Regions from separate parts of the Serratia sp. TSA_105.2 genome, predicted to be linked through region 3. Evidence: predicted binding sites of a transcription regulator. Region 3 holds the regulator's gene; each other region holds the start of a gene.
What was found. The regulator LexA, encoded in region 3, represses DNA repair genes until DNA is damaged. The targets are predictions, from matches to a motif close to TNCTGTATGTACATACAGNA.
Positions count from the first base shown of each region.

Region 1: the regulator LexA is predicted to act here: its motif matches at 1,311-1,330, upstream of ACUTSC_RS06775 (DNA translocase FtsK 4TM domain-containing protein).
Region 2: the regulator LexA is predicted to act here: its motif matches at 6,712-6,731, upstream of dinB (DNA polymerase IV).

Region 1 is NZ_JBQZFT010000002.1:88,659-96,819, forward strand. It holds gene ACUTSC_RS06775 (DNA translocase FtsK 4TM domain-containing protein) at 1-1,245, opposite strand, end outside; gene lrp (leucine-responsive transcriptional regulator Lrp) at 1,366-1,860, opposite strand; gene trxB (thioredoxin-disulfide reductase) at 2,514-3,485, shown strand; gene ACUTSC_RS06790 (LysR family transcriptional regulator) at 3,561-4,448, shown strand; gene gstA (glutathione transferase GstA) at 4,542-5,159, shown strand; gene cydD (heme ABC transporter permease/ATP-binding protein CydD) at 5,335-7,101, shown strand; gene cydC (heme ABC transporter ATP-binding protein/permease CydC) at 7,104-8,161, shown strand, end outside.
Region 2 is NZ_JBQZFT010000002.1:913,110-921,270, forward strand. It holds gene proA (glutamate-5-semialdehyde dehydrogenase) at 1-131, opposite strand, end outside; gene proB (glutamate 5-kinase) at 141-1,244, opposite strand; gene crl (sigma factor-binding protein Crl) at 1,483-1,884, opposite strand; gene frsA (esterase FrsA) at 1,945-3,192, opposite strand; gene gpt (xanthine phosphoribosyltransferase) at 3,334-3,792, opposite strand; gene pepD (beta-Ala-His dipeptidase) at 4,132-5,592, shown strand; gene dinB (DNA polymerase IV) at 5,635-6,696, opposite strand; gene ACUTSC_RS10865 (glycerophosphodiester phosphodiesterase family protein) at 6,880-7,773, shown strand.
Region 3 is NZ_JBQZFT010000001.1:53,297-61,457, reverse strand. It holds gene pspG (envelope stress response protein PspG) at 1-28, opposite strand, end outside; gene dusA (tRNA dihydrouridine(20/20a) synthase DusA) at 186-1,196, opposite strand; gene ACUTSC_RS00230 (sugar O-acetyltransferase) at 1,308-1,880, opposite strand; gene zur (zinc uptake transcriptional repressor Zur) at 2,126-2,638, shown strand; gene ACUTSC_RS00220 (CsbD family protein) at 2,741-2,950, opposite strand; gene dinF (MATE family efflux transporter DinF) at 3,265-4,602, opposite strand; gene lexA (transcriptional repressor LexA) at 4,704-5,312, opposite strand; gene ACUTSC_RS00205 (diacylglycerol kinase) at 5,415-5,783, opposite strand; gene plsB (glycerol-3-phosphate 1-O-acyltransferase PlsB) at 5,932-8,161, shown strand, end outside.

The DNA.
Region 1 (8,161 bases), on a different contig from region 3:
ATCCAGCTGTGGCTTGGCGCCGGTGGCGCTGAAACCACCCGCTCCGCTGACGTCGGCACTGTCGCGCTGCGCGGCAGTAAAATCAAAGGGAGAACGCGCCGGCGGCTGCGGCGCAGCCGGCTCTTGCCAATTGCCCAGGCGCGGCTCATCGTCGTCCCGATAAGGGTCGATGGGACGCGTCGCCTTAGGCGCAGGCGTTTCTTCCGGGATTTCGAAGGAGTACAGCGGCGGCGTGGCGTCTTGCGCCGGTGCGCTCACCGGGTGCTGATTGACCGAGGCCGGCGCGGCCGGCGCCACCGTTACCGACGGCGCCTGTGTGGCGATCGGTGCGGCAACGGGCTCGTGGATCTCTGCCTTCACCGCCGGTGCAGGCGAAGCCGCCGGCGCGATTGGCGCGGCGTCGGCTTCAACCTCACCATCGTCGGCTCGCAGGCCGCTGAGCAACGGATCGGCGGCGTCTTCCGCCGCCTCTTTGGCGCTTTCGGTGACCGAAGGCGCGGAGAACAGCACGTCGTTATCGGCGGCTGCGGCTCCGGCGGCGGCAACCGCGGCTGCGGCGCCCTTCCCTGCCTGCTCAGGCTCGTCGTCAACGTAACGTTCGTCATCCTCGAAATAGCGCTCTTCGCGGCGTGAACGGTTGGTCATCACTGTCGCGACGCCCAGCACCGCCCCGCCTATCTTCTCGGCGATGACCAGCCAGGACCAGCCGGTAAACAGCGTCAACCCCGCCGCCCACACGCACAGCAGCGCCAGCGTGGCGCCGATGCCGTTGAACCACGGCAACATGGCGTTGCTCAGCAGGCTGCCGATCACGCCGCCGGAAGCGAAGTAATAGAGATCGTCAACGTTCAGCGCCGCCAGCCCGCAGGAGGTGAGCACTAACGCCAGGGTGCCGATCAGGCGCAGGGAGAGCGCGAAATAGTCAATGTAGTCTCTGTTGCCGCGCTGGCGATAGGCCGCCCAGCACAGGATCAGCATGATCGGTGGTATCGCGTAAGCGAGCACCCCGAAGGTGAAGAACAGCGTGTCGGCCAACCAGGCCCCGACACCGCCGCCCAAATTGTGAATCGGCTCATGCCACGCGGTCTGCGACCAGCTTGGGTCAGACGGGTTGAAACTGACCAGCGCAGCCATGAGGTAAACGGCAAAAATCGCTACCACGATAAGCACAGCCTCCAGCAAACGCCGGCCACTGCTGAGTCTTTTCAGGGTAACTTCTTTATCTTCTGTATATTCCTGGCTCAAGAAAGGCTCTCCAGGTTCCTGTTAGCTGACATAGCAACAGCGCCGAGAAGCTTCCCCGGCGCCGAAACTGTATGAATAAACAGGAGTGTAACCAATTTAATCAGGTTTTGCACCTGCACCTTACCGTGTTTTGATAACCAGACGGTTACTCTGTTTCACTTCTTCCATCACTACGTAGGTACGGGTGTCGTTAACCCCCGGCAAACGCAGCAAGGTTTCGCCCAGCAATTTGCGGTAAGCCGACATGTCCGGTACGCGGGTTTTCAACAGGTAGTCGAAATCACCGGAAACCAGATGACACTCCTGAATCTCTTCAAGCTTCTGCACTGCCGAGTTGAATTGCTCAAACACATCCGGCGCGCCGCGGTTCAGCGTGATTTCCACGAAAACCAACAGGGACGCATCCAGATAATGCGGGTTAAGCAATGCGGTATAGCCATGAATGAAACCCTGGCGCTCGAGACGGCGCACGCGTTCTAAACATGGTGTCGGGGATAACCCCACGCGCTTCGAAAGCTCGACGTTCGAAATACGCCCATCCTTCTGCAGCTCATTAAGGATGTTGCGGTCGATACGGTCAAGATCTTTACCCGGGCGTTTCTTGTTGTCTGCCATTATTATTGTCTCTCTTATTTTCTTCCGTGCACTTGCCACACCCTAGCCAACGTCAATGTGTAAGGGTTCGTTCCAAGCGAAGACCCGATGCCTGTCATATGCTTCTTCACTACCATCATTCCACGCCGCGCAGCCTGTCTGTCCAACCCCGCGCGACGCCGGTAACGACGTTTAGGTCGAGAAAAAATCAGCAAACGCTTGCGCGCCCTGCTCCGTAAACCCACCGCGCATTGCCGCCTCGCGGCGCAAATACGTACGATTTGCTGGTGTTACGGGGATAATTTCTTCTTCCTATGATGTTTTCGCAAATGCGCAGCGGATTGTCAAAGTAAAAGAAGCAAAATCAGAACAACGTACCGTCACGAAAAGTCTGCATCCCATTTTTGGTTATGAATCGCTGGTTGCTAAACCCCAGCCAGGAGCGGCTCAAGTCGCAGAATGCGCCGTTTTTGCGCGGTTGGCGATTCGGCAGCCGAATGCGGCTTTGATAAGGTAAATTTCTGCGTTTGGCGTGCGATTTGCCGACAGCGGGTGCATTAATAGGCGACAACTATCATACAAATCGTTAACAACGTCGCCCGGCGCTTTTTTTACTGCGCCATTTTCCCTACAATCGGTCCATTGTCCGCCATTGTGGAATAAAGAGGTTATTCATGGGCACGGCTAAACATAGCAAATTACTGATTCTGGGCTCCGGCCCGGCCGGTTACACCGCCGCCGTTTACGCAGCGCGCGCCAACCTGAGCCCGGTGCTGATCACCGGTATGGAACAAGGCGGCCAGCTGACCACCACCACCGAAGTGGAAAACTGGCCGGGCGACGCCGAAGGCCTGACCGGTCCGGCGCTGATGGAGCGCATGCGCGAGCATGCGGAGAAGTTCCAGACTGAAATCGTCTTCGATCACATCAACAGCGTCGATCTGCAGCAGCGTCCGTTCCGCCTGTTCGGCGACAGCGGTGAATACAGCTGCGACGCGCTGATCATCGCGACCGGCGCCTCTGCACGCTACCTTGGCCTGCCTTCCGAAGACGCCTTCAAGGGCAAAGGCGTTTCCGCCTGTGCGACCTGCGACGGTTTCTTCTACCGCAACCAGAAAGTCGCGGTGGTCGGCGGCGGCAACACCGCCGTTGAAGAAGCGCTGTACCTGTCCAACATCGCCGCCGAAGTTCACCTGATCCACCGCCGCGACAGCTTCCGCTCGGAGAAGATCCTGATCGACCGGCTGATGGAAAAAGTGAAAAGTGGCAACATCGTGCTGCACACCGACCATACGCTGGACGAAGTACTGGGCGATGAAATGGGCGTGACCGGCGTGCGTATCCGCAGCACCAAAGCGGAAAACGAAACCCGTGAACTGGAGCTGGCCGGCGTGTTCATTGCTATCGGCCACAGCCCGAACACCGGCATCTTCGGCGGCCAGCTGGAGCTGGAAAACGGCTACATCAAGGTGCAGTCCGGCATTCACGGCAATGCGACCCAAACCACTATCCCCGGCGTCTTCGCCGCAGGCGACGTGATGGATCACATTTACCGCCAGGCGATCACCTCCGCCGGCACCGGCTGTATGGCGGCGCTGGACGCAGAGCGTTACCTGGACGGCATCGCCGGCGCAGAAGTCTGCTAAGGCTTTCTCGCCACCGGCAAAAAGCGGCTCTCGGGCCGCTTTTTTTGTCTTCGCTCCTCAAGAGGATGCACGCCGATGCATAATCTTCTTCACTGGCGCCTGCTGGTTGCCGTCGCCGACAGCGGCACCATCACTCAGGCTGCGGCGATCTGCGGTATGACGCAGTCTGCCGCCAGCCAGGCCATCGCTCAACTGGAGACAATGCTGAGCACCCGGCTTTTGGTGCGCCAACCGCACAATGTCGTCCTGACCCAAAGCGGCCTGCAGATCGTCGCCCATGCCCGCACGATGTTGGAAGCACTGCGGGCCATTCAGCAGTGTGCGCAACAAGCCGGCAACGCGCACGCAGGCAAAATACGCCTGGCCAGTTTCCCGTCGGCATTCAGCAAGCTGTTGCCGCCGCTGCTGCGTAAATTTCGCCGTCTGTACCCCGACATTGAGCTGATTACGCTCGAGGGCACCGATCACGAAGTGGAGAGCTGGTTAACATCGGCGACGGCAGACATCGGCGTGGTGCTCAATCCGGCGCCGGAGCGGCAGTGCTTCCCTTTGGGAGAGGATGCCTGGCTGGCGGTCGTGCCCAGCGCGCATCCGCTGGCGCGAGCGCGGCGGCCGGTGGCGCTGGATGCCCTGTTCCGGCTGCCTTTTATCCTGGCGACCGGCGGGTGCGATCTCAATGCGCAAAGCTTGGCGCAGCAGTCGGGCCTGGCGCTGGCCGATATCCGCGCCACCGTCAGCGATTGGCAAACGGCATTGACGCTGGTCAGGGAAGGCACGGGCGTCGCGCTGATGCCCGCGTCCGTGATCCCGCCCGACGCGCTTGGGGTTTGCGCTCTGCCGCTCGTTGCGCCGATTTATCGCCGTTTCGGCCTCGCGTGCTCATCCGAGGCGGCGGCCCTGCTCCCCGTCCAAACCCTGCTGAGTTACCTGCGAGAACAGGAGCAAACTCTGGCCAGTCGCTGAGCTAATAGCGGCTTTCTGAAATTTCCATTTTCCCGCCGGTGCCCGCGTCGGCATGCTGTGGCAAGCGTTCTCATTGACCCACAAGGAAATAGCATGAAGCTGTATTTTGCTCCCGATGCCTGCTCGCTTGCCCCACATATCGTCCTGCGCGAATTAGCGCTCCCCTTCACCCTGATCAGGGTGAACAATCGCAGCAAGCGCTGCGCCGACGGTGAGGATTTCTATCGCATCAACCCCAAAGGTTACGTCGCCGCCCTGCAACTGGACGATGGCAATGTGATCACCGAAGGCTCCGCTATCGTTCAATACCTCGCCGACCTGCGCCCAGAGCGCCGGCTGGCGCCGCCACCGACGGCCTTTGAGCGGGTACGGCTGCAGGAATGGCTTAATTTCATCACCAGCGAGATCCATGCCGGCGCCGCCCCTTTATTCAATGACGCCCTGCCCGATGGTGCCAAGGCGTTGCTGCGCGACAAGTTGAGGCGGCGATTGAGTTATCTCGCGCAAGCTTTGGCACCACAAACTTATCTGCTGGGAAAGCATTTCAGCGTCGCAGACGCTTATCTGTTTACCGTGTTGCGCTGGATGGCGCGCTTCGAGATTTCGCTGAGCGAGTGGCCGCCGCTCCAGCATTATGTGGCGCGGATTGCAGAGCGAGCGTCGGTGTGCGCAGCGCTGGAAGCCGAGGCCGCGAGTGAGGAAGTCAAATAGTCGGTAACGCGTCTGTTATAGCCACATTTGGCCGCTTTATTATTTTCAGTCTGCCGGGTGACGAGGTAACATGGGACCTCGCTTGTTTGCCGCCGATTGCGCCAAACACTATTATTTAACAGTACGTTAACCCAGCCCGTAACAAACGGGCGCCGGCGACGCAGACGCATATCTGATGAAAAAAACCAGACAGCAACAGTTAACCCGTTGGCTTAAAACCCAGAGTTCGTTAGCGCAGCGTTGGCTGCGCCTTTCCATGCTGTTGGGGCTGTTCAGCGGCCTGCTGATCGTGGCGCAGGCGTGGCTGCTGGCCAGCCTGCTGCACGCCCTGATCATCGAGCATACCCCGCGCGAACAGCTGATCCCTTCGTTTATCTGGCTGGCCGCCGCGTTCGCGCTGCGGGCGCTGTTAAGCTGGCTGCGGGAACGGATCGGTTTCCTGTGTGGCCAGGTGATCCGCCAGCGCATGCGCCAACAGGTGCTGGATAAGCTGCAGCAGCTCGGCCCGGCCTGGATCCAGGGCAAACCGGCGGGCAGCTGGGCCAGCATCATCGTCGAACAGATCGAGGATATGCAGGACTATTACTCGCGCTATCTGCCGCAGATGTATCTGGCGGTTTTCATCCCGCTGCTGATTTTGATCGCCGTCTTCCCGATCAATTGGGCCGCAGGCATCATTCTGCTGGCGACCGCGCCGCTGATCCCGCTGTTTATGGCGCTGGTCGGCATGGGAGCCGCCGACGCCAACCGCCGTAACTTCGTGGCGCTGGCGCGCTTGAGCGGCAACTTCCTCGACCGCCTGCGCGGCCTGGACACCCTGCGGCTGTTCGACCGCGCGCAGGCCGAAACCGCGCAGATCGCCAAATCCTCCGAAGACTTCCGCAGCCGCACCATGGAAGTGCTGCGCCTGGCCTTCCTCTCTTCCGGCGTGCTGGAGTTCTTCGCCTCGATCTCCATCGCCGTGGTGGCGGTGTACTTCGGCTTTTCCTACCTCGGCGAACTCAACTTCGGCAGCTACGGCCTCGGCGTGACGCTGTTTTCCGGTTTTCTGGTGTTGATTCTGGCGCCGGAGTTTTTCCAACCGCTGCGCGATCTCGGCACCTTCTACCATGCCAAAGCGCAGGCGATCGGCGCGGCGGAAGCGCTGGAAACCTTCCTCAGCGCCGAAGGCGAGCAGATGGGCAACGGCACGCGGCAACTGCCCGCCGATCAACCGCTGACGCTGCAGGCCAACGCGTTGGAAATCCTGTCGCCGAACGGCGTACTGCTGGCCGGGCCGCTGAGCTTCACCCTGCAACCGCAGCAGCGCGTGGCGCTGGTCGGGCTGAGCGGCGCCGGTAAAAGCTCGCTGCTGAATCTGCTGCTCGGCTTCCTGCCCTATCGCGGGTCGTTGACCGTCAACGGCATTGAGCTGCGTGAACTGTCCGCCGAAACCTGGCGTCAGCAGCTGAGCTGGGTCGGCCAGAACCCGCATCTGCCTGCGCAAACTCTGCGCGCCAATATCCTGCTGGGCTGCCCGCAGGCCGACGAAGCACAGCTGCAGCAGGCGGTGGAACTCGCCTACGTCAGCGAACTGCTCCCTTATCTGCCGCAGGGGCTCGACACCGAAGTGGGCGACAACGCCGCCCGCCTGTCGGTCGGCCAGGCGCAGCGCGTGGCGGTCGCCCGGGCGCTGATCGGCCCGCGCAGCCTGCTGCTGCTGGATGAACCGGCCGCCAGCCTCGATGCCCACAGTGAACAGCGGGTGATGCAGGCGTTGAACGACGCTTCGCATCAGCAAACCACCCTGCTGGTAACGCACCAGCTGGAAGACACCGAAGACTACGATCAGATTTGGGTGATGGATAACGGGCGCATCGTGCAACAGGGCGATTACGCCACCCTCAGCGCCCAGCCGGGCCTGTTTGCCACTCTGATCGCCCATCGCCGCGGGGAGCTTTAATCATGCGCGTTTTGCTGCCGTTTTTGGCGTTGTACCGCCGCCATAGCCTGCTGATTAGCCTCGGCATCCTTTTGGCGATCGTCACTCTGCTGGCCAGCATCGGCCTGCTGGCGCTCTCCGGCTGGTTCCTGGCCGCCTCGTCGCTGGCCGGATTGGCGGGCCTGTTGACCTTCAACTACATGCTGCCGGCCGCCGGCGTGCGCGGCGCGGCAATCTTCCGCACCGCCGGGCGCTATGCCGAGCGAGTCGTCAGCCACGACGCCACCTTCCGCGTGCTGTCGCACCTGCGGGTGTTCACCTTCAGCAAGATCCTGCCGCTGACGCCGGGGGGCATCGCCCGCTTCCGCCAGGCCGAGCTGCTCAACCGCCTGGTGGCGGACGTGGACACGCTGGATCATCTTTATCTGCGGGTGATCTCGCCGTTGATCAGCGCGGCGGTGGTGATCCTGGTGGTCACCTACGGCCTGAGCTGGCTCGATCCTGCGCTCGCCCTGACGCTGGGCGGCATTCTGTTGCTGCTGTTGCTGCTGGTGCCGCCGGTGTTCTATCGCGCCGGCAAGCCGATCGGCGGCCAACTCACCGCGCTGCGCAGCCAATACCGTACCGACCTGACCGCCTGGCTGCAGGGGCAGGCCGAGCTGGTGGTGTTCGGCGCAGTCAACGACTTCCGCCAGACGCTGAACGCCACCGAACAGCGGTGGCAACGCCGCCAGTGGCAGCAGGCCTCGCTGAGCGGCAAGGCGCAGGCGTTGATGATCCTCGCCAGCGGGCTGACGGTGACGCTGCTGCTGTGGCTGACCGCCGCCGGCATCGGCGGCGATACCCAACCCGGCGCGCTGATCGCGCTGTTTGTCTTCGCCGCGCTGGCGTCGTTCGAAGCGCTGATGCCGGTCGCCGGCGCCTTCCAGCATCTCGGCCAGGTGATTGCCTCCGCCACGCGGGTCAAACAGATCATCGATCGCCAGCCGGAAGTCACCTTCCCTGCCGCCGGCCCGGCCGCGGCCGATCGGGCGCAGCTTAGCCTGCAGCAGTTGAGCTTCACCTACCCCGACCAACCGCA
Region 2 (8,161 bases), on a different contig from region 3:
AGCAGGATCGCTTCGCTGTTGGCTTCCAGCCTGTCGGCCATCACCGACAGCACCTGATTCTTCTTCGCCGTGCTCAGCACCGCCAGCTGCCAGGAGGCCTGCTTGGCGGCCTTCCCCATCTGCTCCAGCATGCTCACTCCTTAACTGACAATCATATCGTCGCGGTGCACTGCCACCGGACCGTATTCATAACCGAGGATTTCGCTGATTTCCTGCGAGTGGTGCCCGGCGATCATGCGCATCGCGTCGCTGTTGTAGCGGCTGACGCCGTGCGCCAGATCGCGCCCCGCCAGATTGCGGATGCGGATCACTTCGCCGCGCGAGAAGTCGCCCTTCACTTCGCGGATGCCCTTCGGCAGCAGCGAGCTGCCGCGCGCCATCATCGCTTCCACGGCGCCGTCGTCGACGGTGATCTCACCGGCCGGCGGCGCGCCAAAGATCCAGCGCTTGCGGTTTTCCAGCGGGGTTTCCAGTGCGTGGAAACGGGTACCCACCGGTTTGCCTTCGATCACGTCCGCCACCACGCCCGGCTTGCTGCCGGCGGCGATCACCACGTCGATGCCGGCGCGGCAGGCCACATCGGCCGCCTGCAGCTTGGTGCCCATGCCGCCGGTGCCCAGGCCGGAGACGCTGTCGCCGGCGATGGCGCGCAGCGCGTCGTCGATGCCGTGCACTTCACGGATCAGTTCGGCCTGCGGGTTGTTGCGCGGATCGGCGGTGTAGAGGCCCTGCTGATCGGTCAGCAGCAACAGTTTGTCGGCCCCGGCCAGAATGGCCGCCAGCGCCGACAGGTTATCGTTGTCGCCCACCTTGATTTCGGCGGTGGCGACGGCGTCGTTCTCATTGATTACCGGCACGATGCGGTTGTCCAGCAGCGCCGTCATGGTGTCGCGCGCGTTGAGGAAGCGCTCACGGTCTTCCAGATCGGCGCGCGTCAGCAGCATCTGCCCGACGTGGATGCCGTAAATGGAGAACAGCTGTTCCCACAGCTGGATCAGCCGGCTCTGCCCTACCGCCGCCAGCAGCTGCTTGGAAGCGATGGTGGCGGGCAACTCGGGGTAGCCCAGGTGTTCGCGCCCGGCGGCGATGGCGCCGGAGGTGACGATGACGATGCGGTGGCCCGCGGCGTGTTGCTGCGCGCACTGGCGCACCAATTCGACGATGTGGGCGCGGTTCAGACGCAGCGATCCGCCGGTCAACACGCTGGTGCCCAATTTCACAACCAATGTCTGGCTGCCGTTCATAGTATTTCTGCCGTGTAATATACCCGTCATCTTTCAAGCTGCAGCGTTGTTGGCTGCACGTACTCACCCCAGTCACTTACCTCAGTAAGCTCCTGGGGATTCCTCCGCTTGCCGCCTAGCCGCAACTCGAAAGCTATAGGGTATGATGAGAATAGGGTGCAAAGGTCTTTGTAACAGGAGAGACGCGTTATGCCAACAGGCACAACGCGAAATCAGCACAATACGTGGTCAAACGGGGTCAGGCGGAGAGTTTGATCAGTTTTTCTTTGAAATCGTCGGCGGGTTCCAGCCCCAGTTCCATGGTCGCCAGCAGCTCGCCCAGGCGGCGATGGAAGTCGCGCAGGGTGTCTTCCAGCTTGGCGCTCACTTCATCATCCTTAATGTTTTGCGCCGTCCAGTCGCCTTCTTTGTCGAACAGGCCGAATTGGTACGAATAGGTGAAGCGCGCTTCTTCCGCCTGCAGCTCCATCCACCAGCCCCAGAACTCGCGCTTCTCCGGAGCGGGCTTTACATTGACGCAGACGGCCAAACAATCAAAGAAAAAACGGTCGTTTTCACATTGCCCTTCACGCAGGTACGGCCCCAAGCTGGCAAAACGTTTCATTAGTCGGCTTTTAGGGTGGCCACTCGGTAACGTCATTCTCTAACCTCCTCAATGTAGACCACTCTTTTTAACAAACTGTTAAAATTTAGCAACTAATTAACGCATTTTGTCCTTCAGCCAGCCGGACATCTGCAGCAACGCCCGATGGAAGCTGTCGTAAACCGGGGTGCGCGGGATGGCGACCAGCTTGCCGCTCACCGAAGAGGTGACGATCAGCTGCGACTCCTCTTTCGGGCTGAGCGTATCGCGCTCCCAGTAGCCGGAGATCATCGGCGTCGGGCAGCGGCGCCCCAGCAGCCCCTGCATTTTCAGCGAGTAGCTGTTCAGCTCCACCTTCAGCACGTTGTCGGAAGCGTTGGCCATGCCCATGCGGCTGGCCAGCACGTCCATATACATGTCCGGCACGTTCAGCTGGGTGCTGCTGTCGCACAGCAGGCGATGCACCACCGGCCCCAGGCAGGCTACGCCGCGCAGCCGCTGTGGCTCCAGATAGGCCAGCCGCACCGCCACGTTGGCGCCGAAGCGGAAGCCGAAGGCGCTCACCCGCTGATGATCCACCCACGGCACCGAGGCCAGCTGGATCAGCACCTGTTGGTGCAGGTAGCTGGAGTCCTGCGTCAGCTTCCATTTGCAGGAAGAACCGATCGACGGCATATCGAGCGTCAGCATGGCGATGCCGTGCGGGGCCAGGTAGTCGCGGAACAGGCGGTGGTAGTCGGTCTGCAGCGTGTCGAGGCTGCCGCACATCAGCACCGTCGGGAACGGCGCTTCGCCCTTCTCCGGCATGTGCAGGAAACCGGTGACGCTGGCGCCGCCCTCGATGCGAAACTCCAGCTCTTTCAGCTGATACGGCAGCAGCAGCGCCGCCTCTTCGTAAGCGCGGTTGGCGAGCATCTCCGCCTGTTCGGCCAGCTCGTCGCCCTTCAGGTGCGGGTAACCGGCGATGCTGTACAGGCTCGCGGCCTTCAGCCAGTATTCGCCGCCGAGCAGCGGATCCTGCTGCTCCGTCGCCCGCTGCTGCCACTGCATGCCCTGATGGATCCACTCGTAGATCCAGTTGCCGTTGCGGTACCCCACCACGGTATCCAGCCGCTGCGGATTGCTGCGCTCGGCGTCGGAGGCGGCGATGCGCGCCAGCACTTCGTGGATTTCAATCGGGCTGACGCCGCGCCAGGCCCACAGCAGCGGATTCAGCATGCGGTACCAGCTGCCGGTGGTGTCGCCTTCCAATGCGGAATGCATGGCGGCGCTCACTTTGTTGCGCGCGCGCAGCACCAGCGTCGAGGTTTCAGGGTGTTTGAATTTGGGCTTGAAAAGAATTTCAGAAAGGTTGGCCTGTGCCATGGTAACAACAGCCTCCGTAAATCTGGCGATAGGCCGCAAAAGGCCTACTTAACTGGAGGTAGTGTACCTAACTCTGGCGGGATAAACCAAGATAACGCAAACGCCCGGCATAACCGGGCGTTGACTTGGAACTGGCTGGGCTTAGCGGCCGCCGATAGGGGGAACGAAGCTGACGCCCATGTCCCACGGCTGTTCGATCCAGGTATCCTGCGGGATGTCGACCACGTAGTCGTCCACCAGCGGGCGGCCCGCCGGTTTGGCGAAGATGGTGACGAAATGCGCTTTCGGGTACATGTCGCGGATCGCTTTCGCGGTGCCGCCGGTATCCACTAAATCATCCACCACGATGAAGCCTTCACCGTCGCCTTCGGCGCGCTTGAGCACTTTCATTTCGCGCTGGTTGTCATGGTCGTAGCTGGAAATGCAGACGGTATCCACATGGCGGATGCCCAGTTCGCGCGCCAGCAGAGCCGCCGGCACCAGGCCACCGCGGCTTACGGCAATGATGCCCGTCCATTTGTCGGCAGGCAGCAGGCGGTGCGCCAGCTTGCGTGCGTGCATTTGCAGCATATCCCAGGTAACAACGTATTTTTCGCTCATAGAATCGTGTCCCAGCCGGCTGGTGAAGCGGCTTACTTTATAGTTCAGGGGAAAAAAGGTTGCGCGAGATTATAGGGACTGACCGCGTTGAATTCCAGTTGTACCGAGGAAAACCTCGCGATTTCCGCCGTGCGGCTTTTCGGTGATTGATGCTGAAAAAGCGAACGTTCCCGCAGCGAAGCCGTGTGATCAAGCGCTTAAACCGCACAATACGGTGCGCGCACCGCCGGAAATAAAGTGATATTCTCTGGTGATCGTGCCACGACGCACAGATACCCGCTCACCTCAACCGCGCGGCACGCCCGTCCTGTCGGAGCCTGCCGTCACAGGAGACTTATAGTGTCTGAATTGTCTCAGCTTTCGCCACAGCCGCTGTGGGATATTTTCGCCAAGATCTGTTCTATCCCGCACCCTTCTTATCATGAAGAAGCGCTGGCGCAGCACATCCTCACCTGGGCCAAAGAAAAGAACCTGCACGCCGAGCGCGATCGGGTCGGCAATATCCTGCTGCGCAAGCCGGCCACCAAAGGCATGGAAAACCGCAAGCCGGTCGCGCTGCAGGCGCATTTGGACATGGTGCCGCAAAAGAATAACGATACCGTGCACGACTTTGCCAAGGATCCGATCCAGCCTTATATCGCCGGCGAGTGGGTGAAAGCGCGCGGCACCACGCTGGGCGCCGACAACGGCATCGGCATGGCCTCCGCCCTGGCGGTGCTGGCCGACGACAGCGTTGAGCACGGCCCGCTGGAAGTGCTGCTGACCATGACCGAAGAGGCCGGCATGGACGGCGCCTTCGGGCTGCAGCCGAACTGGCTGCAGGCGGACATCCTGATCAATACCGATTCCGAAGAAGAAGGCGAAATCTACATGGGTTGCGCCGGCGGTATCGATTTCATCACCACCCTGCCGCTGCAGCGCGAAGCGGTACCGGCCGGTTACCAAACCCTGAAGCTGACGCTCAAGGGCCTGAAAGGCGGCCACTCCGGCGCCGAGATCCACGTCGGGCTGGGCAACGCCAACAAGCTGCTGGCGCGCTTCCTGTTCGCCCATGCGGCGGCGCTGAACCTGCGCGTGCTGGATCTGAACGGCGGCACCCTGCGCAACGCCATCCCGCGTGAAGCCTCCGCGGTGGTTGCGGTGCCGACGGACAAGGCCGACGCGCTGAAAGCCCTGAGCCAGGAGTTCCTGGCGGTGCTGCAGAACGAACTCTCCGCCAAAGAGAAGAACATCACCGTGCTGCTGGAGCCGACCACCAGCGCTTCGCAGGCGCTGAGCGCCGACAGCCAGCAGCGTTTCCTGGCGCTGCTGAACGGCACGCCGAACGGCGTGATCCGCATGAGCGACGCGGTAAAAGGCGTGGTGGAAACCTCGCTGAACGTCGGGGTGGTCACCACCAGCGAAAACGAAGCGGAAATCATCTGCCTGATCCGCTCCCTGATCGACAGCGGCAAAGATTACGTGGTCGAGATGCTAACCGCGCTGGGCCAGCTGGCCGGCGCCAAGGTGGCGCCGAAGGGCGGCTACCCAGGCTGGCAGCCGGACGCCGACTCGCCGGTGATGCACCTGGTGCGCGAGCTGTATCAGGAGCTGTTCGACAAGACGCCGAACATCATGGTGATCCACGCCGGTCTGGAATGCGGTCTGTTCAAAAAGCCGTATCCAGACATGGACATGGTCTCGATCGGGCCAACCATCACCGGCCCGCACTCGCCGGATGAGCAGGTGCATATCGAAAGCGTCGGTCTGTACTGGAAGTTGCTGACTTCGCTGTTGAAAGCGATCCCTGAGCGCGCGTAAGCTGCGCGCTTAACGCAAAAAGCCGGCGATTTGCCGGCTTTTTTATTCCCAGGGCAGCGCCAGCTGCCGCTCCAGCTGCGGATCGAGCAGCGTCACATGCAGCCCCACCAGCCGCACGCCGCGCCCTTCGCGCCGCTCGCGCCACGCCTGCCGCGCCACCTCCAGCAAATCCTGCCGGTTCAGCACCGGGAACACGTGCTCCTGGGTGGTTTGCTGAAAATCCTGAAACTTCAGCTTCACGCCCTGCCGGGCGATCTGCAGATCCGGCTTCACCTTGCGCAGCCGCATCTCCAGCTCGGGATAGAGTTTGTCGATAATCAGCGTTTCGCAGTCTTCCCAGTCGTGAATATCCTCCGCCAGCGTGCGCTCCACCCCCACCGATTTGCGCAGCCGCTCAGGAGAGATTTCGCGCCGATCGATGCCTTGACAGCGCTCCCACAGCACCCGGCCGAACTTGCCGAAGCGCTTGAGCAGCTGCGCCAAATCGTATTGCTGCACGTCGGCGCAGGTGATAAGCCCCACTTCCTCCAGCCGCTTGGCGGTCACCTTGCCGACGCCGGGGATCTTGCTGAGCGGCAGCTGTTGCAAAAACGCCGGCACCTGCGCCGGCGTGATCACGTATTGCCCGTTCGGCTTGTTTATCTCGGAGGCGATTTTGGCGAGAAACTTGATCGGCGCAACGCCGGCCGAGGCGGTGAGGTTCAGTTCGTCGGCGATCGCCTGGCGGATCTCCTGGGCGATCAGCGTTGCCGAGCCATTGCATTGCGGGCTGTCGGTCACGTCGAGGTAGGCTTCATCGAGCGACAGCGGCTCGATCAGCGGAGTATAGCGGGCGAAGATTTCGCGGATATGCAGCGAGGCCTCTTTGTAGGCCGCCATGCGCCCCGGCAACAGGGTGAGGTGCGGGCACAGCTTGAGCGCCATTGCCGTGGACATGGCGCTGTGTACGCCGTAGCGCCGCGCCGGGTAGTTGGCGGTGCTGATCACCCCGCGGCGATCGGCGCTGCCGCCAATCGCCAGCGGGATATCGCGCAGGCTGGGATCGTCGCGCATTTCCACCGCCGCGAAGAAGCAGTCCATATCGACATGAATGATTTTACGCATCGCACCCTCCAGTAATACTGTATAAGTATACAGTCAGATACCGAAAGCTCAAGGCCGCAGGATTCGACGAAAGCACCGTTTCCGCCAGATATTTCCGCGTTGTTAAAAAAGCTTAATTTTTCAATAGTATGATTTCCGCCATCCCGTGCGGCTCACCACAACGATAACGACAAGGTACCCTACATGATCAGATTTTCTTATTTGCTGCTGGCTTCCGCGCTGTCGCTGAGCGCGCTGGCGGCCAGCGCTGCCGGTCACGCGCCGGCGATCGTCGCCCACCGCGGCGGCACCGCCGATGCGCCGGAGAACACCCGCATCGCCATCGAAACCGCGCTGAAAAACGGCGCCGACGCCATCTGGATCACCCTGCAAGCATCCAAAGACGGCGTCATCGTGCTGTATCGCCCCTCGGATCTGAAAGCGTTGACCAACCGGCAGGGCCCGGTCTCTGCCTACACCGCCGCGCAACTGGCCGAGACCGACGCCGGCTGGGCCTTCGCCAGAGGGGATACGCACCCGTTCCGCGGCCAGGGCATCGGCATTCCGCGGCTGGACGACGTGCTTAAAGCGTTTCCGCACGTCACCTTCTATCTGGACATCAAATCCCCGGACGCCGATCCGGCGCAGTTTGGCCAGACGCTGCTGGCGACGCTGGAGAGCACCGACAGCCTGAACCGCATCCGCGTCTACTCCACCGACGCCAAATACCTGCAGGCGCTGCCGCCGGCCATCCCGCGCTTCGAAAACCGCGACGAAACCCGCACGCTGCTGGCCAATATCACCATGGCGCACCAGTGCGACGTCAAACCGGACAACCGCCAGCCGCGCTGGTACGGGCTGGAGCTGAAACGCGAGGTGGAAGTGGTGGAGAAATATACCCTCGGCGAAGGGCGTTCGAAGGCGTTTCTGACCTGGGATAAAGAGTCGATGGACTGCTTCCGCTCTCAGGGCCCGGCGCATATCATCCTGTTCGGCGTCAACTCGCCGCAGGAGTATCAGCAGGCGCTGGCGCTGGGCGCCGACGGCGTGATGGTCAACTCACCGGCCGAGGCGAAAAGCTTCCGCAAGGCGAAATAACAATAGAACACCGGAGAAAATCTGAGGAAATGGGGATACTCACGCTCCCCAATGAAGGGAATTTCTCCGGGATTTCACGATCAATCAATATTAATATTTTATTTATTATCAATTAAATATATTAAAAATAAAACGTATAGCCACATAATATTCGGTGCATAAATATCCTCTTCTCATAATGCGATCAACGTCTATTTTTCAAACAAAACATCACCATTAGTGACGACAATACTCTAGGCTCTGGCCATCTTTGGAAACACGCCAACGATCTGTCTTTCTTAAACTTTTCTAAATAGCACCTCCACTCATCTAAATAGCTCTACGGGTATCAACATATGCTATGGCATCGGAGGGCTAGAGAATAATGGAATGATTTAAAAGGAATTAT
Region 3 (8,161 bases):
AGCCAATGAGAAAGAAGATTTCCAACATGATTGCTCCTTTGCAACTCAACGTATCTGCAGAGGGAATTACAAGAAGCGTGCCAGAATGGCGAAAGGGCTAACCTATTGAAAAAACAGGGTAGGCATCCGGCAACGCGCCGAATACCTGGCGAAAAAGACTAACTGTTGGTCAAGATTTTTGTGGGTTACGCCATTTCCACACGCGGCTGACGCACCAGCGCCAGCGCCTGCTCCACCACCCGCGCATCGGCACCCGGCTTGTGGGCGTTCTCGCTCAGGTGGCGACGCCACTGGCGCGCGCCCGGCACGCCCTGGAACAAACCGAGGATGTGGCGGGTGATGTGGCCGAGATAGGTGCCGTTGGACAGCTCGCGCTCGATATACGGATACAGCGCTTCGACGATCGCCACGCTGTCCGGCACTGCGGTCTGCGCGCCGAACAGTTCGCTGTCGACCCGCGCCAGGATGCCCGGATTCTGATACGCCTCGCGCCCCATCATCACCCCGTCCAGATGCTGCAGGTGCTGCTGCGCCTCTTCCAGCGTTTTCACCCCGCCGTTGATGGCGATGGTCAGCGCCGGAAAGTCCCGCTTCAGCTGATAAACGCGCGGATAGTCGAGCGGCGGCACTTCACGGTTCTCTTTCGGGCTGAGGCCGGAGAGCCAGGCCTTGCGCGCGTGGATGGTGAACATGTCGCACTCGCCGCGCCCGGCGACGGTTTGGATAAAGTCGCACAGGAAGGCGTAGCTGTCCTGATCGTCGATGCCGATGCGGGTCTTCACCGTCACCGGGATCGACACCACGTCGCGCATCGCCTTGATGCAGTCGGCGACCAGCGTCGCCTGCCCCATCAGACAGGCGCCGAACATGCCGTTTTGCACGCGATCGGACGGGCAGCCGACGTTGAGGTTAATCTCGTCGTAACCGCGCTGCTCCGCCAGTTTGGCGCAGTGCGCCAACGCGGCCGGATCGCTGCCGCCCAGCTGCAGCGCCACCGGATGCTCTTCTTCGCTGTAGGCCAGGTAGTCGCCCTTGCCGTGAATGATCGCGCCGGTGGTCACCATTTCGGTGTACAGCAGCGTTTCCTTGGTCAACAGGCGGTGGAAATAACGGCAATGACGATCGGTCCAGTCGAGCATCGGCGCGATGGAGAAACGATTGGCGGCGTAGGTTGGGGCGTGATTGTCTTTCGTCATGCTGAGTTACTGGCTACCTGAGTCTGTCTGGGTTTAACGAACGGCGCGCGGCCGCAAACGGCTATTATAACGACAATCGGCGCCGTTGGGAAAACCGCCTTCGCTTCCCCCCTATTCCAACGTGCGGATAACCCGGCACGGCTGCCCCAGCGCCAGCACGTTGGCCGGGATGTCGCCGGTCACGATGCTGCCCGCACCGATAGTCGTGCCGTCGCCGATGGTCACGCCCGGCAAGATCACCACGTTACCGCCGATCCATACGTTGCTGCCGATGGACACCGGCTGCGCCGAGGTGCGGAAAGGAAAGGCCGGGTCGCCGGTAAAGCGTTCACCGGCCTTGAGCGGGTGGCTCGGCGTGTAGATTTGCACGTTGGGGCCGATCAGCGTGTTGTCGCCGATGGTGATGGTATTGCAGTCGAGGAACACCGCATTGACGTTGATAAAACAGTTTTTACCGATGCGGACATGCTGCCCGTAGTCGCACCAGAACGGCGTTTCGATCCAGCTCGCCTCGCCCCAGGCGCCGAACAGTTCGCCGAGCAGGCGGTTTTTCTCGTCCGCCTGATGCGAATCCAGCGCCCCCAGGCGTTTGGTCAACGCCCTGGCCCGATGGTACATCGCAATCAGTTCTTCATCGCGGCTGTTGTACTCCAGGCCGCTTAACAGCTTCTCTCTTTCCGTCATCACACAAGGCTCCTGTTCGTCACGCGGGTGAAGCGCGTTATACCGCTCTCGCCAGCGGCTCTCCAGCGCTAAAATCGGCAACGTTGATTTGCCGCCCGCCTGCGGGGAAAAGTTGTGATGCATCTCTCTTTTAGCGCACTCAGCGCGCCTTTCCCTGCGCAATCCTCAGGGGAAAAGGGGGCAACTCTCGGCGATTCGCCGTAATCATGGTAAAATCGGCTTTTTTACGTACCGGGATATTTGCGATGAACTCAACCACCCAGGAAAAGCTGCTGGCGCAGGCGGAACGCCTCTGCCAACAACGCAATGTGCGATTGACGCCGCAACGGCTGGAAGTGCTGCGTCTGATGACTCAGCAACCCGGTGCAATCAGCGCTTATGACCTGCTCGATCTGCTGCGCGTCGCCGAACCGCAGGCCAAGCCGCCGACGGTCTATCGCGCGCTGGATTTTCTGCTGGAACAAGGATTTATCCATAGAGTGGAGTCCGCCAACAGCTACGTGTTGTGTCACCATTTCGAACAGCCTATGCATACGTCCGCACTGTTTATCTGCGACCGCTGTGGCCAGGTGACCGAACGCACTACCGAAGGCGTAGAAGAAACGCTGCAGAAGCTGGCGCAGGAAGCCGGATTTGCGCTGCGGCACAGCGTGGTGGAAGCGCACGGTCTGTGCGCCGGCTGCGTGGAGGTTGAGGCTTGCGACAGCAAGCATGACTGCGCCGAACACGATCACAGCATCGCCATCAAGAAGAAATAATACAAAGTCAGGTACCTCCCTGTACCTGCGGCCGGGGCGCCAGAGGATGAGAGCGACGCCGGCCTGCGCTGGGCAAGCCGCCTTCAATGGCGGCCCTGCAAATTACCAGCGGTGTTTGGTGTGATCTTCCCAGGCTTTCACCTCTTTCTCGGCCGCCTCTTTCTGGTAACCGTAGCGCTCCTGGATTTTGCCGACCAGCTGTTCGCGTTTCCCTTCGATGACTGTCAGATCGTCATCGGTCAGCTTGCCCCATTTTTCCTTCACTTTGCCTTTAAGCTGCTTCCAGTTACCGTCGGCTTGATCTTTATTCATAGTCTCTCCGTTAACCTGTGGTGAATCAGTGATCCCTGTCGCCGGCCGGGATTAACCAGAAATTTTTCTGGCCGATACGCCCTTCACCTTAAAGAATATCGCTCCCCTTCATTCGCCAGCCACATGATTCATTCTAGTTAAACACGGAAACAAAAAAGCCATATGACAGAATAAAAAACCATTAAAAATGAAATAAACATAAAAAACGCCAACAAACAACGAGCTAAGCCGAGCAGAACCAGGCTGAAAACATGTAAGCAAACATGAACAAAAACATAAGACAAATTAATAATTAACCCAACAAAGCGTCCGGTTTAGCGTGCGGCAAACCAGCTGCCGCGCACCTGATGACGATGCCAAACCCAGCCCAACGCCAGACCGCGCAGCGCCAGAAACACCGCCAGCGCCAGCCAGAGTCCGTGGTTGCCAAGCAGCGGCACGCTGAACAGCGCCAGACCGTATCCCGCCGCGGCCACCGCCATGCTGTTGCGCATCTCGGCGCCGCGTGTGGCGCCGATAAACATGCCGTCCAGTAAATAGCACCACACTCCAACCAGCGGCAGGATAACCTGCCACGGCAAATAGTGGGCGGCCAACGCTCGCAGCTCCGGCAAGGAGGTCAACGCCGCCACGATCTGCTGGCCGGTAACGGCATACGCCAGGGCGAAGGCCAGCGCGACCAGCCCTGCCTGCCTGCAGGCCGCGTGCCACACCTTACGCAGCTGGCTGTCGTCCCGGGCGCCGTAGGCGTGGCCCGAATGGGCCTCCACCGCATAAGCGAAGCCGTCGAGCGCATAGGCGGTGAACGTCAGCAGATTCATCAATACCGCGTTGACCGCCACCACCTCGCTTCCCAGGCGAGCGCCGAAAATGGTCAGCGACGCAAAGCACAGTTGCAGCAGTAATGAACGCAACATGATGTCGCGGTTAAGCGCCAGCAGCCGACGCAGGTCGCCACGCCAGGCCTGACGCAGCATCAGCAGGGTGATACCGCGCAGGCGCATCACCCGCCACGCCAGCCACAGGCCGAGCAGCAGCGTGGCGTATTCGGCGATGGCGGTTGCCGCCGCTGCCCCCCGCACGTTCCAGCCCAGGCCCATCACCAGCCAGATATCCAGCACGATGTTCAGCAGGTTGCCGACGATCAGCAGGATCACCGGCGCACGCACGTACTGCACGCCGAGCAGCCAACCCAACAGCACCAGATTGGCCAGCGCCGCCGGGGCGCTCAGCCAGCGGATTTCAAGAAAACGCCGCGCCTGTTCCAGCACCTCGCCATCGCCACCGACGATCCGCAGCGCCAGTTCGATCAGCGGATAGCGCAGCAGGACGATCGCCACCCCGGCCAGCAGCGCCAGCACCAGCGGTTGCATAAAGGCGCGCGCCAGCGCCTGCGGGTTCTGTGCCCCCAGCGCCTGCGCCGCCAGACCGGTGGTGCTCATGCGCAGGAACAACAGCAGCATGAACAGGAAGCTGGTCGCCACCGCGCCGATCGCGACGCCCCCCAGGTAGATCGGGCTGTCGAGGTGGCCGATCACCGCGGTGTCCACCAACCCGAGCAGCGGTACGGTGATATTGGAGAAAATCATCGGCAGGGCCAGGCGCCACAGGGCTTTATCGGTGTCGCTGGTGAAGGCGGAAATCATGCGCATGATGAGACGTTCCCGTAGCAGTGGCGAAGGGCAAAATCAGAAACAAAAACGCCCCAAAACAGGGGCGATTGATACAAGAGGCGGCACTGAGAGGGCGGCGATTAAATCCAGTCGCCGTTGCGGATCACGCCGACCGCCAGCCCTTCGATAGTGAAATTCTGCTGACGCAGATCGACCACGATCGGTTGGAATTCGTTGTTCTCCGGCAGCAGCTCGACCACGTTGCCGTGTTTTTTCAGGCGCTTGACCGTCACTTCGTCTTCGATGCGCGCCACCACGACCTGGCCGTTGCGCACGTCTTGCGTTTTGTGCACCGCCAGCAGATCGCCGTCCAGAATGCCGATGTCGCGCATCGACATGCCGTTCACCCGCAGCAGGAAATCGGCGCTCGGTTTAAACAGGGAAGGATCCACCTGGTAGTGCCCTTCGATGTGCTGCTGCGCCAGCAGCGGCTCGCCGGCGGCGACGCGGCCAATCAGCGGCAGCCCTTCTTCTTCTTCCATCAACAGACGGATACCGCGCGAGGCACCGGAGACGATTTCGATCACGCCTTTGCGTGCCAGCGCCTTCAGGTGTTCTTCGGCGGCGTTAGGCGAACGGAACCCCAGACGCATCGCGATCTCGGCACGCGTTGGCGGCATGCCCGTTTGCGAAATATGATCGCGAATCAGATCGTAGACCTCTTGCTGTCTGGTAGTTAGTGCTTTCATTCCGCCCCCTGTTTGTTTATACAGTCTTGCTGTGAGTATATACAGGTAAGCGCGGATTGGGAACCGAAGAATAAATAAAAATCAGTCAGTAGGCGCCTTTCATCAGCCAAAATGCTGCCATAAGACCGTGCCCCAAACGAACAGTGCCAGCACGATCGCCAGTGACACCGCCGCCGATCCCATGTCCTTGGCCCGGCCGGACAGCTCGTGATGTTCGCTGCCGATGCGATCCACCACCGCCTCGATCGCGCTGTTCAGGATCTCGACGATCATCACCAGCGCTACCGATCCGATCAATAAAATGCGCGCTATCGCACCCACATCCAGCCAGACAGCCAGTATGATAGCCAGAAGGGTGACCACCAGTTCCTGGCGGAACGCCGCTTCGTGCTGCCAGGCGGCGGAAAGCCCTTTATAGGAATAGCCGGCGGCCTTGATGATGCGGGTCAGTCCGGTTGCTTGGTTTGCCATGTTTTCGTGCCTTTCTCAGAGGTCGGTCATAATAAAAAGAGTCTAGAACAGTCCGCGCTGACGGCTCTCGGTTTTCGAACACCACAGATCTGCTACCCGGTTTCTGGTATGCTTGCGGCGCATTGCTAACAAGAGGCTTCACGTTGTTATGTCAGGTTGGCGTAAAATTTATTATAAAATATTGAATTTACCACTTAAATTGTTGGTAAGAAGTAAGGTCATCCCTTCAGATCCGGTTACCGAGCTAGGGTTGGATCCCTCACGGCCGATTTTGTATGTTTTACCTTACAATTCCAAGGCGGATTTGCTGACGCTGCGCACCCAGTGCCTGGCGCAGGATCTGCCCGATCCGCTCAACTCGCTGGAGATCGACGGCACCGTGCTGCCGAGCTACGTGTTCATTCACGACGGCCCGCGCGTGTTCCGCTACTACACCCCGAAAGAAGAGTCGGTAAAGCTGTTCCACGACTATCTGGATCTGCATCGCAGCAATCCGGATCTCGACATTCAGATGCTGCCGGTTTCGGTCATGTTCGGCCGTTCGCCGGGCCGCGAAGGCCACGGCACGCCGCACCTGCGTCTGTTGAACGGCGTGCAGAAATTCTTCGCCGTACTGTGGCTTGGCCGCGACAGCTTCGTGCGTTTCTCCAACACCGTTTCGCTGCGCCGCATGGCGACCGAACACGGCACGGATAAAACCATCGCGCAGAAACTGGCGCGCGTGGCGCGCATGCACTTCTCGCGTCAGCGCCTGGCCGCGGTAGGCCCGAGCCTGCCGGCCCGTCAGGACCTGTTCAACAAGCTGTTGGCGTCCAAAGCGATCGAAAAAGCGGTCGAGGACGAAGCGCGCAGCAAGAAGATCTCGCACGAGAAAGCCCAACAGAACGCCATCGCGCTGATGGAAGAGATCGCCGCCGATTTCTCCTACGAAACCGTGCGCCTGTCCGACCGCGTGCTGAGCTGGACCTGGAACCGGCTGTATCAGGGCATCAACGTCACCAACGCCGAACGCGTGCGCCAGCTGGCGCAGGACGGCCACGAGATCGTCTACGTGCCCTGCCACCGCAGTCACATGGATTATCTGCTGCTGTCCTACGTGCTGTATCACCAGGGCCTGGTGCCGCCACACATCGCCGCCGGCATCAACCTCAACTTCTGGCCGGCCGGCCCGATCTTCCGTCGCCTGGGCGCGTTCTTCATCCGCCGCACCTTCAAGGGCAACAAGCTCTACTCGACGGTGTTCCGCGAATACCTCGGCGAGCTGTTCACCCGCGGCTACTCGGTGGAATACTTCGTGGAAGGCGGCCGTTCCCGCACCGGGCGTCTGCTGGAGCCGAAGACCGGCACCCTGTCGATGACCATCCAGGCGATGCTGCGCGGCGGCACCCGTCCGATCACGCTGGTGCCGATCTACATCGGTTACGAGCACGTGATGGAAGTGGGCACCTATGCCAAAGAGCTGCGCGGCGCCACCAAGGAAAAAGAGAGCCTGCTGCAAATGCTGCGCGGCCTGCGCAAGCTGCGCAATCTGGGCCAGGGTTACGTCAACTTCGGCGAACCGCTGCCATTGACGGCTTACCTCAACCAGAACGTGCCGCAGTGGCGCGAGTCGATCGATCCGATCGAAGCACAGCGCCCAAGCTGGCTGACGCCGACGGTCAACGATCTGGCCGGCCAGATCATGGTGCGCATCAACAACGCCGCCGCGGCCAACGCCATGAACCTGTGTTCCACCGCGCTACTGGCTTCGCGCCAGCGTTCGCTGACCCGCGAACAGCTGGTCGAACAGCTGGAGTGCTACCTGCAGTTGATGCGCAACGCGCCTTACGCGCGTGACGTCACTGTGCCGACGCAAACGCCGGACGAGCTGCTGGATCACGCGCTGAACATGAACAAGTTCGAGGTGGAAAAGGACAACATCGGCGACATCATCATCCTGCCGCGTGAGCAGGCAGTGCTGATGACCTATTACCGTAACAACATCCACCACTTGCTGGTGCTGCCGTCGCTGATCGCCAGCATCGTAATGCATCACCGCCGGGTGTCGCGCGCCGAGCTGCTGCGCCAGATCGGCATGATCTACCCGATGCTGAAAGCCGAGCTGTTCCTGCATAACGACAAGGAACAGCTGCCGGAGGTGCTGCGGCCGATGATTGACGAGCTGATCCGCCAACAGCTGATCTGCGACAAAGGCGACGAGCTGGTGCTGAACCCGGCGCGCATTCGCCCGCTGCAGCTGCTGGCCGCCGGGGTGCGCGAAACCCTGCAACGCTACGCCATCACCATGTCGATCCTCAGCGCCAACCCGAGCATCAACCGCGGCGCGCTGGAGAAAGAGAGCCGCATCATGGCGCAACGTCTGTCGGTGCTGCACGGCA